3 regions of the Streptosporangium sp. NBC_01810 genome follow, and region 2 is predicted to be linked to each of the others. Evidence: riboswitches for the same ligand, from Rfam matches in the RefSeq annotation. Region 2 holds a riboswitch; each other region holds the start of a gene.

Region 1 (4,710 bases), 2.7 Mb from region 2:
CCACCGGTTTCAACCGGATACCCCAGGGTGTCTTCAAGGCGTCGGCCTTTCCCGGCCGTGACTACGCCTGGGTCGAGGTGAACGCCGGTTGGACGCCCAAGCCGGTGGTGAGCAACGGCAGTGGCGGCGCCGTGCCCGTCGCCGGTTCCAGGGCGGCTCTGGAGGGTGCCTCGGTCTGCCGGTCCGGCTCCACCACCGACTGGCACTGCGGGATCATCCGGCAACTCAATGCCAGCGTCACCTATCCCCAGGGCACCATCCACGGGCTGGGCCGTACCAGTGTCTGCGCCGAGCCGGGCGACTCGGGTGGCTCGTTCATCTCGGTGGACCAGGCCCAGGGGGTCACCTCCGGTGGCTCCGGCGACTGCACCACCAGCGGTGTCACCTACTTCCAGCCGGTCAACGAGATCCTTGCCGCCTACGGCCTGACCCTGCTGACCGCCAGCACCGCCCCCTCATCGGGTGACGTTTCCCCGGGCACCATCCCATCGGGCAAGCAGGACTGCGCCGGCTATCCGAAGACCTACACCGGCACGCTGAACGACGGTCAGTCCGTCTCGCAGCCGAGCCGCTACTACCGGGCCGCCGTCACCGGCACGCACTCCGCCTGCCTGGACGGTGGTGAAGGCGTCGACTTCGACCTCTACCTCCAAAGGTGGCAACGGTCGGTCTGGGTCACCGTCGCCACCTCCGAGGGCGCGGGTCCCGACGAGCAGATCAGCTACATCGGCCTGCCCGGCTTCTACCGCTACCGCCTGGTCTCCGCGAGCGGCTCCGGCCCCTACACACTGAAAACGAAGTCCCCCTGACCCGCCTCGCGCGGCCCTTTCGCGGTCCTCGCGCGCTCCTTTCGCGCTCCTCTCGCGGTCCTCTCGCGGTCCTTCGCGGTCCAGGCCGACATGCCGCCGAGCGGCCCGGTTCAAATCGTCTGCCGCGTGGCGTGTGGCGTTTTGGGGGTTGGGGGCAACGGCTGGATTAGGGTGGCGTTGCCCGTATCGCATGATCGGTCTGTGCTGCGGGGTGCTCTCCCCCTCCTGCTGTGAAAGCCGAGGTCGAGGAGGGATCGATGTCCCGCAGACATGTCGTCGCCATGGGCTGCGTCCTGGCGGTCACCGGGCTCACCCTGACGGGCGTGCCGGCTGCCGCCGGACCGCGGGCAAAGGGTGTTCCGGTCACCGTGCCCGCCTGGAAGCCGCCGTCGGGCATGCTGGAGGCGCTCCAGCGCGACCTGGAACTGACCAGGGAACAGGTGCAGGAACGTCTGGCCAACGAGACCCGTGTGTCGAGGATCGAGGCAGACCTCCGCGAGGCGCTCGGCAATCGTTTCGGCGGCTCGTGGCTGATGGGAACCATCGCGCAGACCCTCGTGGTGGCCACCACCGACGAGGCCGACATCCCTACGATCGTCGCGGCGGGTGCCAGAGCCGAACTCGTCAAACGGTCACTGACGGAACTCGCCGGGCTCATCAGCGACCTTAACGTGGACCTGCCGGGACGTGGTGAGGGGGGAGACGTGCGCTACGTCGACACCAGGAACAACAGGATCGTCATCCTCTCGAAGAGCCCACTGGCAACCGAGGACCGCGTGGAGGCCGTGGGGGCAGACTCGAGTGTGGTGAAGGTGGTGCCGTCCACCGAGCGGCCTCGGCTCCTCAGTGACGTGCAGGGCGGTGACGCCTACTACATCGGCAGTTCGAATCGCTGCTCCGTCGGTTTCTCGGTGATGCGTGGGACCCAGGCGGGTTTCGTCAGTGCCGGCCACTGCGGTAAGGCGGGTGATGCCACCACCGGTTTCAACCGGATACCCCAGGGTGTCTTCAAGGCGTCGGCCTTTCCCGGCCGTGACTACGCCTGGGTCGAGGTGAACGCCGGTTGGACGCCCAAGCCGGTGGTGAGCAACGGCAGTGGCGGCGCCGTGCCCGTCACCGGTTCCAGGGCGGCTCTGGAGGGTGCCTCGGTCTGCCGGTCCGGCTCCACCACCGACTGGCACTGCGGCCTCATCCGGCAACTCAATGCCAGCGTCACCTACCCCCAGGGCACCATCCACGGGCTGACCCGTACCAGTGTCTGCGCCGAGCCGGGCGACTCGGGTGGCTCGTTCATCTCGGTGGACCAGGCCCAGGGGGTCACCTCCGGTGGCTCCGGCAACTGCACCACCAGCGGTATCACCTACTTCCAGCCGGTCAACGAGATCCTCGCCGCCTACGACCTGACCCTGCTGACCAACGACATGGCCCACCCACCAGGTGTCGTCGCGCCTGATCCGAAGACCTGCGCCGGCTATCCGAAGACCTACACCGGCACGCTGAACGACGGTCAGTCCGTCTCGCAGCCGAGCCGCTACTACCGGGCCGCCGTCACCGGCACGCACTCCGCCTGCCTGGACGGTGGTGAAGGCGTCGACTTCGACCTCTACCTCCAAAGGTGGCAACGGTCGGTCTGGGTCACCGTCGCCACCTCCGAGGGCGCGGGTCCCGACGAGCAGATCAGCTACATCGGCCTGCCCGGCTTCTACCGCTACCGCCTGGTCTCCGCGAGCGGCTCCGGCCCCTACACGCTGAAAGCGAAGTCCCCCTGACCCGCCTCTCGCGGTCCTTCACGGTCCGCGCGCGCTCCTTTCGCGGTCCTTTCCTGGTCCTTTCGCGGTCCGGGCAGGGCGCGGGAGGTTCCACGGGACGTCCGCCGTGAGCGGTGTCTTCCGGCAACGAGGGGACGCGTCCTGTGGTCCAGGGCGGTATGTCCGGCAGGTAACACGCCATGTCTCGTACAGTGAGACAAGTGGTCGGGGTCGCGCCACGTCGGGGTAGAGTGCTTAAGGCCTGCATGTCAGGTTTCCAACTGAATATTTGCTCATCCAGAGGGGTGGAGGGATCGGCCCTGCGAAGCCCCGGCAACCATCCCGGTCAAGACTCGTGATCTGAACGAGGTCAACCGGGACAGGTGCCAATTCCGGTCTGTGACCAGGGTGGTCCGCAGACGAAGATGAGGGAAAGGCCTCGCTTCATGGCGCTCGCAAGCACTGAGAATCCCACCGTCTCGCCCGGTCATGCCGAAGACGCGCAAAACCAGCGCTTCGGTCCCGCCGTGGCACTGTCCTGTCGCGAGTGCGGTGCCCGCTACGACCTCGGCCCGAGCTTCGCCTGTGCCGAGTGTTTCGGACCCCTTGAGATCGCCTACGACTTCGGGCGGGTGACCCGGGAGCAGATCGCCGAGGGGCCGGCCAACATCTGGCGTTACCGCTCGCTGCTGCCCGTCCCCGCCGACGTGGCCTCCAAGCCCAACATGGAGCCCGGCTGGACCAGGCTCGTCAACGCGGGCAACCTCGCTCGCGAGCTGGGCATGCGCTCGCTGCACGTGAAGGACGACTCCGGCAACCCCACGCACTCTTTCAAGGACCGTGTGGTGGCCATCGCCGTCGAGGCGGCCCGCAACTTCGGCTTCCACACGCTCTCCTGCTCCTCCACCGGCAACCTGGCCGGCGCCGCCGCCGCCGCCGCCGCGCGGGCCGGGCTGGACGCCTGCGTGTTCATCCCCGCCGACCTGGAGCACGCCAAGGTCGTCATGGCCTCCGTGTACGGGGGCAGGCTCATCGGTATCGAGGGCACCTACGATGATGTGAACCGCTTCTGCTCGGAGCTCATCGGCGATGAGCTGGGCGAGAAGTGGGGCTTCGTCAACGTCAACCTCCGGCCGTACTACGCGGAGGGCTCCAAGACCTTGGCGTACGAGATCGCCGAGCAGCTCGGCTGGCGCGTTCCCGACCAGATCGTCGTGCCGGTCGCATCGGGCTCACAGCTCACGAAGATCGATAAGGGTTTCAAGGAGCTGATCGAGCTCGGCCTCGTCGAGGACAGGCCGTACAAGATCTTCGCGGCCCAGGCCGAGGGGTGCTCCCCGGTCTCCGCCGCCTACAAGGCGGGCCACGACGTGATCCGCCCGGTGAAGCCGGACACGATCGCCAAGTCGCTGGCGATCGGCAACCCTGCCGACGGCCCGTACGTGCTGGACATCGCCCGCCGCACCGGCGGCGCGGTCGAGGACGTCACCGACCCCGAGATCGTCGACGCGATCCGGCTGCTGGCCAGGACCGAGGGCATCTTCGCCGAGACCGCCGGAGGCGTCACCGTCGGGGTGCTCCGCAAGCTGGTCGCGGAGGGAAGGCTCGACCCGGAAGCGGAGACCGTGGTTCTCAACACCGGAGACGGTCTCAAGACCCTCGACGCGGTGGCCGCCGAGGCGCGCCCCACCGCTGTGATTCGCCCCTCTCTTGACGCATTTCGTGCGGCAATCGCCTAGAAATCGTGAAAGGTACTGAATTATGAGCGTTTCTGTGCGGATTCCGACGATTCTCCGGACTTACACTGGCGGTGCTGCCGAGGTGAGCGGAGAAGGTGAGACCCTGCGCGACGTCCTTCAGAAGCTTGACGCGGACTTCCCGGGGATCGGCGCCCGAATTTTTGATGAAACGGGTAAGATCCGCCGTTTTGTCAACGTCTATGTGGGAGATGAGGACGTCCGTTTCGTCGACAACCTCGACACGGCAACGCCCTCCGGTGTCCAGGTCTCCATCATCCCGGCGGTCGCCGGGGGCTGAGCCCGCTGCCCGACTCGCCCCGGTCGCACCCGGCTTCCCTCCCGGGGCGCCCGCGACGCCTCTCCACGACACCCGCCCGGCTCCGGCCGCGTGCGGGTGTCGTGCTTTGTGGCGCG
Region 2 (4,710 bases):
AGCCACCGCGATCATGGCCAGGCGGGCGGGGGTGAACGAGGCCGACTACGCGAGCTACGACGCGGGAACCACGATCTTCTCCCTGGACGACAACCTGGCCGCCTTCGAGCCCGGCGACACCGACGACCACCTCGACCACCAGGCCGCCCTGATCGCGAAGTTCCTCGTCGCGTCGGGCCTGGCCGACACCGAGCCGTCGCTGGACGGTCTTTTCGAGCCAAGGTTCGTCAGGAGCCTCAAGCCGTGAGTGCGGGAGCGCCGATATGGAGAGCACACCGGGCGACGACCGATTGTGGCCGGGGCGGGTTCAGCTCGCCCTGCTCGCCACCAGGAAGGTCGCGGCAGTCATGAGCGTGAGGACCGCGGAGTCCGTCGCGCCCCCCGAGGTGGGGCGGCGAGCCTGGGAGCCGCTGCCCCGGCGCGCGGGCCGGCCGGGTCCGGCCTGGAAGCGGAGCTCCGGGGTGTCCGTCCGTGCCCGCTGGGGTCTGCGGGCGGCCTCGGTACTGGTCCCGCTCGCCCTCTGGACCGTCGTCAGCATGGCGGAACTGGTCGATCCGACCTTCCTGCCGTCCCCGCTGGCCGTCCTGGAGGCGTTCGCGGAGATGCTGGGCACCGGCCTGCTGCTCGACGACACCCTCGCCAGCCTCGGCCGGGTCGGGGCCGGGTTCGGGCTGGCGGTGGCGATCTCGGTGCCGGTGGGCGTCGCGATGGGCACCTCGGCCGTGGCACTGGCCCTGCTGGAACCGGCGGTCGGCCTGCTCCGCTACATGCCGGCCGCCGCGTTCATTCCCCTGCTGATCATCTGGCTGGGCCTCGGCGAGCCGTCCAAGGTCGCGATTCTGCTGCTGGGCGTGGTGTTCTTCAACACGCTGATGGTCGCCGACGCCGTACGGCGGGTGCCGGGCGAGCTCGGCCAGGCGGCAGCCACCCTGGGCGCCCGGCGTGGCGAGATCCTCAGGAAGGTGATCTGGCCGTACGCGCTCCCGGCGGTGGTGGACGCGGCGCGGATCAACGCCGCCGCCGCGTGGAACTTCGTGGTGGTGGCCGAGCTGATCGCCGCCGAGTCCGGGCTCGGCTACCGGATCATCCGGGCCCAGCGGTTCCTGCAGACCGACAAGATCTTCGCGGTGCTCATCGTGATCGGGGTGGTCGGCCTGCTGATCGACGTCGTGCTGCGCGTGCTGCGCGACCGTCTCGGAAGGTGGACGGCATGACCCTCGTGCTGCGCGGCGTGGCCAAGGACTACGGGACCACCCGCGTCCTGGACGGCATCGACCTGTCGATGGAGCCGGGCGAGTTCGTGTGCGTGGTCGGGGCGAGCGGCTCGGGCAAGTCGACGCTGCTGTCGCTGATCGCCGGGCTCTCCCCGGCCAGCGCGGGCTCCATCACGCTCGGCGGGGCACCCGTTGTCGGCCCCGGTCCCGAGCGCGGGCTGGTCTTCCAGTCGGGAGCGCTGTTCCCCTTCCTCACCGTCGCCGAGAACGTGGCCTTCGGACTGCGGCTGCTGCCGATCTCCGGGGCCGACCGGGAACGGCGGGTTCGCTGGTATCTCGGCGAGGTCGGGCTGTCGTCCCTGGCGGACGCGCTGCCCCGGCAGCTGTCCGGTGGGCAGCGCCAGCGGGTGGCGATCGCCAGGGCGCTGGCGTGCGAGCCGGCCGTGCTCCTGCTCGACGAGCCGTTCGGGGCGCTGGACGTGCAGACCAAGGAGGACATGCAGCTCTTCCTGCGCGAGGTGTGGCGCGACACGGGCACGACCGTGCTGATGGTCACCCACGACGTGGAGGAGGCGGTCCTGCTCGCCCAGCGGGTCCTCGTCTTCGCCTGCGGGCCCGGCAGGGTCGCCGCCGAGGTCCCGATCGACCTGCCCGCCTACCGGGCCCTCGCCGTCAAGCGGACCTCCCTCTTCCTGGGCCTGCGCGCCACCGTCGAGGACCTGGTCCGCTCGCACATGCTGACACCTGGGAAGGAAAAGGTGTAGAACGACATTCTGTGGCTCTCCGGGCGGGGAGCTCCTGTGGCTCTCCGAATGGGGAGCTCCTGTGCGGGAGCGCCCCGAGGGCTTCCGGGAGGGAGAGGCGATGGTCGACTCCTTCACCCGGCCGGACTTCGCCGAGGGCGTCGCCGGCTTCCCGCCGCTGTAGTCGCTACGACGCTCTCAGCTGACCAGGGTGAGCCAGTGCGGGGCGGTGTCGAAGGGGGCCGTGCGGGCGGCGACGGCCTCCATCAGCCAGGCGGCCGAGGCGCGGGCGCTCCGGACGACCTCGGGCGGGTAGGCGTACCTGACCCTGTGCTCCTCGAACTCGTCCTCGTCGTCCAGGAAGACCCGGCTGGTGCGGCCCCTCGCCAGATCGCGGCGCGTCCGGATCACATCCAGGTCCAGGTCGATCATGGTGACCTCGCCGTCTCCCCATATCGGCACCGTGGAGATGTCGCAGTAGATCTCGTGCTTGTGCGGGGCGGTGTTGAAGGCCGCGGTCCACCAGGCGTCGTGGGGGAAGAGCATCACGAACGGGTGAGGCCAGGCGATCTCGGGTCCGTCCCCCTTGCGACCGCTGGAATTGGCCACGCAACCGGTCCATACCCCGTGCTCGTCCTCGCCGAGCAGCAGGCCGCGGTGGTGCCAGTGCAGCGATCCGTCGTACTTGCGGTAGACCACATTCACCGTCTCATAGGGCATTCCCCGACAATAAGGCTTGACAGAGATCTATGTATTTCCTACTTTATAAGTAGGTTACGAGCGTCAGTGCGGAGCCCCGGCTGGCTGACCGGCAACCCTCGCACCGCGGCGGGGTGCCCCCGGGGGAGACCTGGCGGCACGGTCGGCGTGCCGCAAGCGCGGACCCCCTCACCGGGGTCACCGAGACATGCCCGGGAGAGCCACATGTCGAAGATCAGCACATCGAACCAGGCGAGCCCCGCCGGCCTCGACACCTGCCGCCCCTTCCCCGGGATTCCCGCCGAGCCGGGGCAGTGGCACCGCAGAGCCGCCGTATGAGCGCCTCGATCGCCGTCGTCGGCGCCGGCCCGACGGGCACCTGCCTGGTGGAGCGCATCTGCGCCAACGCCGCCGACCTGCTCGGCTGGCCCTCGCTGGACGTCCACGTGATCGACCCCCACCCGCCGGGCGGCGGCCGCGTCTGGCGCCGTGACCAGCCCGACCTGCTCTGGATGAACTCCGCCGCCGCCGACGTGACGCTCTTCACCGACGAGTCGGTGCGCTGTGAGGGGCCGATCCGTCCAGGCCCCACGCTGGCCGAGTGGCTCGGCGGGGACCCCGGCACCTTCGCCTCCCGTCCGGCCCAGAACGGCTACCTCTCCCACGTCTTCAGGCACGCGGTGGCGACCGCACCGCGCGGGGTCCGGGTGCACGTGCACCCCACCCGCGCCGTCGATCTCGCGGACATCCCCGGCGGTCAGGCGGTGCTGCTGCAGGACGGCCGGACGATCGAGGCCGACGCGGTGATCCTGGCTCAGGGGCACGGCGACGTGATCCCGAACGGGGAGGAGCGGGCGCTGGCCGACCTGGCCGCGCGCGACGGGCTGCGCTACCTGCCCACCGCGCCGGCCAGCGGCCCGGCCAGGGCCATGCCGAGGGGCGTCAGCCCGATGGAGAGCAGCCAGTCGTACGCGGACACCCGTGAGATCGCCTCGGTGGGGATGTGTTCCTGCACGGCGGTCTCCCAGAGCGGGGACATGAACGCCAGACCGCCGGTCATCAGCCCGTAGGTCGAGGTCGAGGTCGCGGTCGAGGTCCGTGCCGGAGGCGGATTCGGAGGCCGGGACGGGCTCGGAGCGCGGAAAACCGCATGTCGAACCGGGGAACGGATCGCTAGCATGAGAACATGACTTTCCTGGTGATGCTCTCCCCCTGAAACCGGGGTCGCCTGACGTCTTCTCGAGGCCCTGAAACGGGGCCTCGATCTGTTTTCGGGCTTCAGCGGAGGTTCCGATGTCCCGAATCCTGCTCACCACGACCATCCCGTACATCAACGCGCGCCCCCACCTGGGCTTCGCCCTGGAGCTCGTCCAGGCAGACGTACTCGCCAGGCACCACCGCCTGCTCGGTGACGAGGTCAGGCTTCAGACGGGCACCGACGACAACTCGCTCAAGAACGTGCGGGCCGCCGAGGCCGAGGGGATCTCCGTACGGGATCTCGTCGACCGCAACGCCGCCGAGTTCGCCCGGCTGGCGGGACCGCTCTCGCTCTCCTTTGATGACTTCATCCGTACCAGCGCCGACCCCCGGCACCGGCCCGGCGTCGAACGGTTCTGGCGGGCCTGCTCCGCCGACCTGTACCGCAGGCACTACGAGGGCCTCTACTGCGTCGGCTGCGAGCAGTTCTACCCGCCCGACGAACAGTGCCCCGAGCACGACGCCCCCCTCCAGCACGTGTCCGAGGAGAACTGGTTCTTCCGCCTGTCCCGCTACCGCGACGAGCTGTACAGCCTCATCGACAGCGGCCGCATTCGTGTCGAGCCCGCCGAGCGCCGCAACGAGATCCTCACCTTCATCGCGGCTGGGCTGTCCGACTTCAGCGTTTCTCGATCCCAGGCGCGGGCGCGTGGCTGGGGCATCCCCGTGCCGGGCGACCCCGGACAGGTGATCTACGTGTGGTGGGACGCGCTCGGCAACTACCTGACCGCGCTGGACTACGCGAAGGGAGAGCACGGCCGCTGGTGGTCCGGTGCCGACCGGCGGATCCACGTGCT
Region 3 (4,710 bases), 2.3 Mb from region 2:
ACGGCCGTCGTGACCCGGCCCAGCCACCCCTCGGGCAGTTCCTCCTTGAGGCCGCCGACCCGGTTGAACATGTAGTGCATCCGCCCGCCGGCGATCTCCTCCATCACGGCCTGGAGGGTCTCGCGCTCCCGGAACGCGTAGAACACCGGGGTGATCGCGCCGAGTTCCAGCGGGTAGGAGCCAAGGAACATCAGGTGGCTGAGCACCCGGTTGAGCTCGGCCATCAGGGTCCGCGTCCAGACCGCCCTGACCGGCACCTCCATGCCGAGCATCCGCTCCACCGCGAGGACGACGCCCAGCTCGCTGGCGAACGCCGACAGCCAGTCGTGCCGGTTGGCCAGCACGATGATCTGCCGGTAGTCGCGTACCTCGAACAGCTTCTCCGCGCCCCGGTGCATGTAGCCCACGATCGGCTCGGCCGAGCTGATCCGCTCCCCGTCCAGGGTGAGCCGTAGCCGCAGCACGCCGTGCGTGGACGGGTGCTGCGGCCCGATGTTGAGGATCATGTCCTCGGTCGCGAGCTCCTTGCCGTGCGCTTCCCGCACGGCGGCGGCTCCTGCTCCCATCCCCACGTTCAGCTCACGGCGAGGCTCATTCATACGCCTATGCTGTCACGTCAGCCGCGCGAGGCAAGATCCCGCAGGGCGGCGATCAGCCGATCGACGTGCTCGGAGGTGGTGCCGATGCCGATGGAGGCGCGCACGGCGGAGGCGGTGAGGTCCTCGCAGCCGCCGTCCTTGGCATCCAGCAGGTGCCGCACGAAGGGGTGGGCGCAGAACTTGCCGTCGCGGACGCCGATGCCGTAGTCGCCGGACAGGGCCTCGGCGACCTCGCGGGCGGTGAAGCCGTGCACCACGAAGGAGACGATGCCGACGCGCGGGTGGTCAGGACCCCACAGGGACAGCTCCTGCACGCCGGGAACGGAGGCGAGGCCCGCGCGCAACCGGCCGAGGAGGCGCTCCTCCTCGCGGACCAGGGGGGACCAGCCGGTGGCGGTCAGGGCGTCGCAGGCGGCGGCCAGCGCGATGGCACCCAGCACGTTCGGGGTTCCGGCCTCGTGGCGGATCTCGGGGTCGTCGTGCCACTCGGTCTCGTCATCGTTCACCGCCTTCACCGCGCCGCCGCCCCGCAGGTACGGTTCGGCGTCGGCCAGCCAGTCGGAACGGCCGATCAGCGCGCCGGTGCCGAACGGGGCGTAGAGCTTGTGGCCGGAGAAGACCACGTAGTCCAGGTCGAGCGCGGTCAGGTTGAGGCGGCGGTGCGGGACGAGCTGCGCGGCGTCGACGAGGACGCGGGCGCCGTGGCGGTGGGCGATGTGGGCCAGCGCGGCGATCGGCCAGAGCTCCCCGGTGACGTTGGACGCGGCGGTCACGACCAGCAGCTTGGGGCCTTCGATCGAGGCCAGGGCCTCGTCGACGGCGCGGACCGCCTCGCCGGGGAAGGCGGGGACCGGCAGCCGCAGGGCACGCTCCCAGGGGAGCAGGGAGGCGTGGTGCTCGGTGTCGAAGACCACGGCGGTGGTGCCCTCGGGCAGGCTGCGGGCCAGCAGGTTGGTCGCGTCCGTGGTATTCCTGGTGAAGATCACCGAGTCGTCGGGACGGGCCCCGACGAAGGCGCGTACCGTCTGCCTGGCCTGCTCGTAACGGGCCGTGGTCAGCTGGGACGCGTACCCCGCGCCTCGGTGGACGCTGGAGTAGGCCGGGAGCGCGGCGGCGACGGCGGCGCTCACCGGCTCCAGACAGGGGGCGCTCGCGGCGTAGTCGAGGTTGGCGTAGCGGACGAGCCTGCCGCCCCTGACCGGAACCTCCAGGTCGGAGCCGAGCACGGCGGGGATCGGCCTGTCGTCGGACGTACGGGTCGCGGGGACGGTCGCGGGGGCGGCGGCTGTGGCGGTGCAGATCGTTGGTGCGGACATGCCAGGGCTCCTTCGAGGTCATCGGACCCCGACCCGTGACATGGGTGCCTGGAGCCCGCGCTTGCCCGGCACACCTCGTGCCGGACCAGGTCCTCACCCGGGGCACCCCGCCGCGGACGCGAGGGTTGCCGGCCAGCGAGCCGGGGCTTGTCACTGGCACTCATGACCTACGGGGGAACTATAACCGAGGTCTGGTGGGAGTCCGCAAGTGATGTCTCCCATATTCGGGAACTCGCGACGGGTTTCGTTCGTCTGGGCAGTGGGCCTGATAGAGCCAGGCGAAGGGTGATGTTTGTCCTGGTAGTGGGCTGAATAAAGCCGAATGTCGGGTCTCGTCGTGCCGGTGATGATCAAGTAGAACCAAGTGGAGGCGTAGATGTTGGATTGGGTGACCAACCCGGAGATCTGGATAGGGTTCGTCACCCTTGTCGCTCTGGAGATCGTGCTCGGCATCGACAACATCATCTTCATCTCGATCCTGGCCGGAAAGCTCCCGCCCGGACAGCGCGACAAGGCGCGCAGACTGGGCCTCCTCGCGGCCCTCGTCAGCCGGTTGGCGCTGCTGCTGGCGCTGGCGTGGGTGGTGAAACTCACATCGCCGCTCTTCGAGGTCCTCGGTCAGCCGATCTCGGGACGGGATCTCATCCTGCTCGCCGGCGGTCTCTTCCTGCTGGGCAAGAGCGTCATCGAGATGCACGACAGCATCGAGGGCAAGACCGGGCACGGCAGTGCCAAGGTCGCGGCCTCCTTCGGCTCGGTGATCGTCCAGATCATGCTGCTGGACATCATCTTCTCCCTCGACTCGGTCATCACCGCGGTCGGCATGGTCGACCAGATCGGCGTCATGGTCGCGGCCGTGATCGTCTCGGTCCTGGTGATGCTCTTCGCCTCAGGCCCGATCAGCCGCTTCGTGGACAAGCACCCGAGCATCAAGATGCTCGCCCTGTCGTTCCTGGTGCTGATCGGCGTCGTGCTGATCGCCGAGGGCCTCGGGCAGCACATCTCCAAGGGGTACATCTACTTCGCGATGGCCTTCTCGCTCATCGTGGAGCTGCTGAACATCCGCCTGCGCGCCAAGACGGCCCGGACCGAGGAGGCTGACAAGCCGGCCCGGACCGAGGAGGCTGACAAGCCGGCCCGGACCGAGGAGGCTGACAAGTCGGCCGAGGTGTAGCCGGACGGTGTTCCGGCTCGTCGTGGGGCTGTGGGCGTGCCACAAGATGCCCCCCCGGCGCGTGGCGCGATGGTGTTCTCGCTTGTCGTGAAGCCGTTGGACACCCGTCCGCACACCACGATGTTCCAGCTCAAGGGAGCGAACACGTCAACCAAGGAATATGGCGACATTACGATGTCTGTGTGCGCTTTGATCCTTGGAATCCGGAATTCGTCGCCCATCCGTACGACGTCTACGACGAACTTAGGCGGCAGCAGCCGGTCGGCTTCTTCGAACCGACCGGCCAGTGGCTGGTCGCCCGGCACGCCGATGTCAACGCGCTGCTGCGCGACCGCCGACTCGGCCGCTCCTACCTGCACGTGGCCACCCACGCCGAGTTCGGCAGGCCCGACGACCCCGAGTTCCAGGACCCGTTCTGGCGGGTGGTCAGGGCCGGGATGCTCGACGTCGAGCCGCCGGTGCACACCCGGCTCCGGCGCCTGGTCTCCAAGGCGTTCACCCCGCGCATGGTCGAGGCGCTCCGTCCCAAGGTCGCCCGGATCGCCGGGGAGCTGGTGGACCGCTTCGTCGAGCGCGGCGGCGGAGACCTGATCTCCGAGGTCGCCGAGCCGCTCCCGGTGACCGTGATCGCGGAGATGCTCGGCGTGCCCGAGGCCGACCGGCACCTGCTCCGTCCCTGGTCCGCCGACATCTGCGGGATGTACGAGCTGCACCCCTCCGTCGAGGCCCAGCACACCGCCGTACGCGCGGCCGAGGAGTTCTCCGCCTACCTCGTCGAGCTGGCCCGGGCCCGCCGGGCGAACCCCGGTGACGACCTGATCAGCGCGCTCGCCCTGGTGGCAGAGGAGGGCGACAGGCTCACCGAGGAGGAGCTGGTCGGCACCTGCGTGCTGCTGCTCAACGCCGGGCACGAGGCCACGGTCAACGTCACGGGAAACGGCTGGTGGTCGCTCTTCCGCAACCCGGCCGAGCTGGAGCGGCTCCGCGCCGACCACGGCCTGCTGCCCACCGCGATCGAGGAGATGATGCGCTGGGACACCCCGCTGCAGATGTTCGAGCGCTGGGTCCTGGAGGACATCACCGTCGGCGGGGTGGACATCCCGCGCGGCACCGAGGTGGCCCTGCTGTTCGGCTCGGCCAACCGCGACCCAGAGGTCTTCGCCGACCCCGGCCGCCTCGACGTCGGCCGGGTGGACAACCCGCACATATCCTTCGGCGCGGGCATCCACTTCTGCCTGGGTGCCCCGCTGGCCAGGATCGAGCTGATCGAGTCCTTCGGCGCACTCCTGCGCAAGGCGCCGAAGCTGGAACTCGTCACCGAGCCCACCTGGGGCCCGGGCTACGTCATCCGGGGCCTCACCGCCCTCGACGTGCGGGTCTGAACCGGCCCGTACGGAGCCCACCTGGGGCCCGGGCTACGTCTCCGGCGGACCAGCTCGTTCCCTCGGGTCCGTGCGAGAGCCGTCCAGAAGGCGGCGGAGTTCTGGACGGCCAGATGGAGAGAGGCCATGCGTTCGGCGGGAATGGCGTGCGCCGGGAGAGTGCTCATGGCGATAGACCCTATGAGGCGAAAGGATCTTTGTTCAGCTCCGTTTCCCCGCCGGCGGGCGGACCGCTTCGG

The links. A riboswitch is a leader RNA that binds a small molecule or an ion and turns the genes downstream of it on or off. The one in region 2 is predicted to bind S-adenosylmethionine.
Region 1: linked by a shared signal. The riboswitch ahead of thrC (threonine synthase) and the one ahead of OIE13_RS20315 (FAD/NAD(P)-binding protein) in region 2 are both predicted to bind S-adenosylmethionine.
Region 3: linked by a shared signal. The riboswitch ahead of OIE13_RS31830 (aminotransferase class V-fold PLP-dependent enzyme) and the one ahead of OIE13_RS20315 (FAD/NAD(P)-binding protein) in region 2 are both predicted to bind S-adenosylmethionine.

What each region holds. Positions count from the first base shown of each region.
Region 1 is NZ_CP109070.1:7,393,676-7,398,385, forward strand. It holds gene OIE13_RS33445 (S1 family peptidase) at 1-809, shown strand, start outside; gene OIE13_RS33450 (S1 family peptidase) at 1,067-2,578, shown strand; SAM riboswitch class I at 2,848-2,989, shown strand; gene thrC (threonine synthase) at 3,004-4,296, shown strand; gene OIE13_RS33460 (MoaD/ThiS family protein) at 4,319-4,594, shown strand.
Region 2 is NZ_CP109070.1:4,692,779-4,697,488, reverse strand. It holds gene OIE13_RS20335 (ABC transporter substrate-binding protein) at 1-247, shown strand, start outside; gene OIE13_RS20330 (ABC transporter permease) at 264-1,214, shown strand; gene OIE13_RS20325 (ABC transporter ATP-binding protein) at 1,211-1,978, shown strand; gene OIE13_RS20320 (DUF402 domain-containing protein) at 2,156-2,677, opposite strand; SAM riboswitch class IV at 2,730-2,842, shown strand; gene OIE13_RS20315 (FAD/NAD(P)-binding protein) at 2,992-3,726, shown strand; gene OIE13_RS20310 (methionine--tRNA ligase) at 3,950-4,710, shown strand, end outside.
Region 3 is NZ_CP109070.1:7,041,696-7,046,405, forward strand. It holds gene OIE13_RS31825 (NADH-quinone oxidoreductase subunit D) at 1-599, opposite strand, end outside; gene OIE13_RS31830 (aminotransferase class V-fold PLP-dependent enzyme) at 617-1,915, opposite strand; SAM riboswitch class IV at 1,968-2,083, opposite strand; gene OIE13_RS31835 (TerC family protein) at 2,292-3,089, shown strand; gene OIE13_RS31840 (cytochrome P450) at 3,272-4,471, shown strand.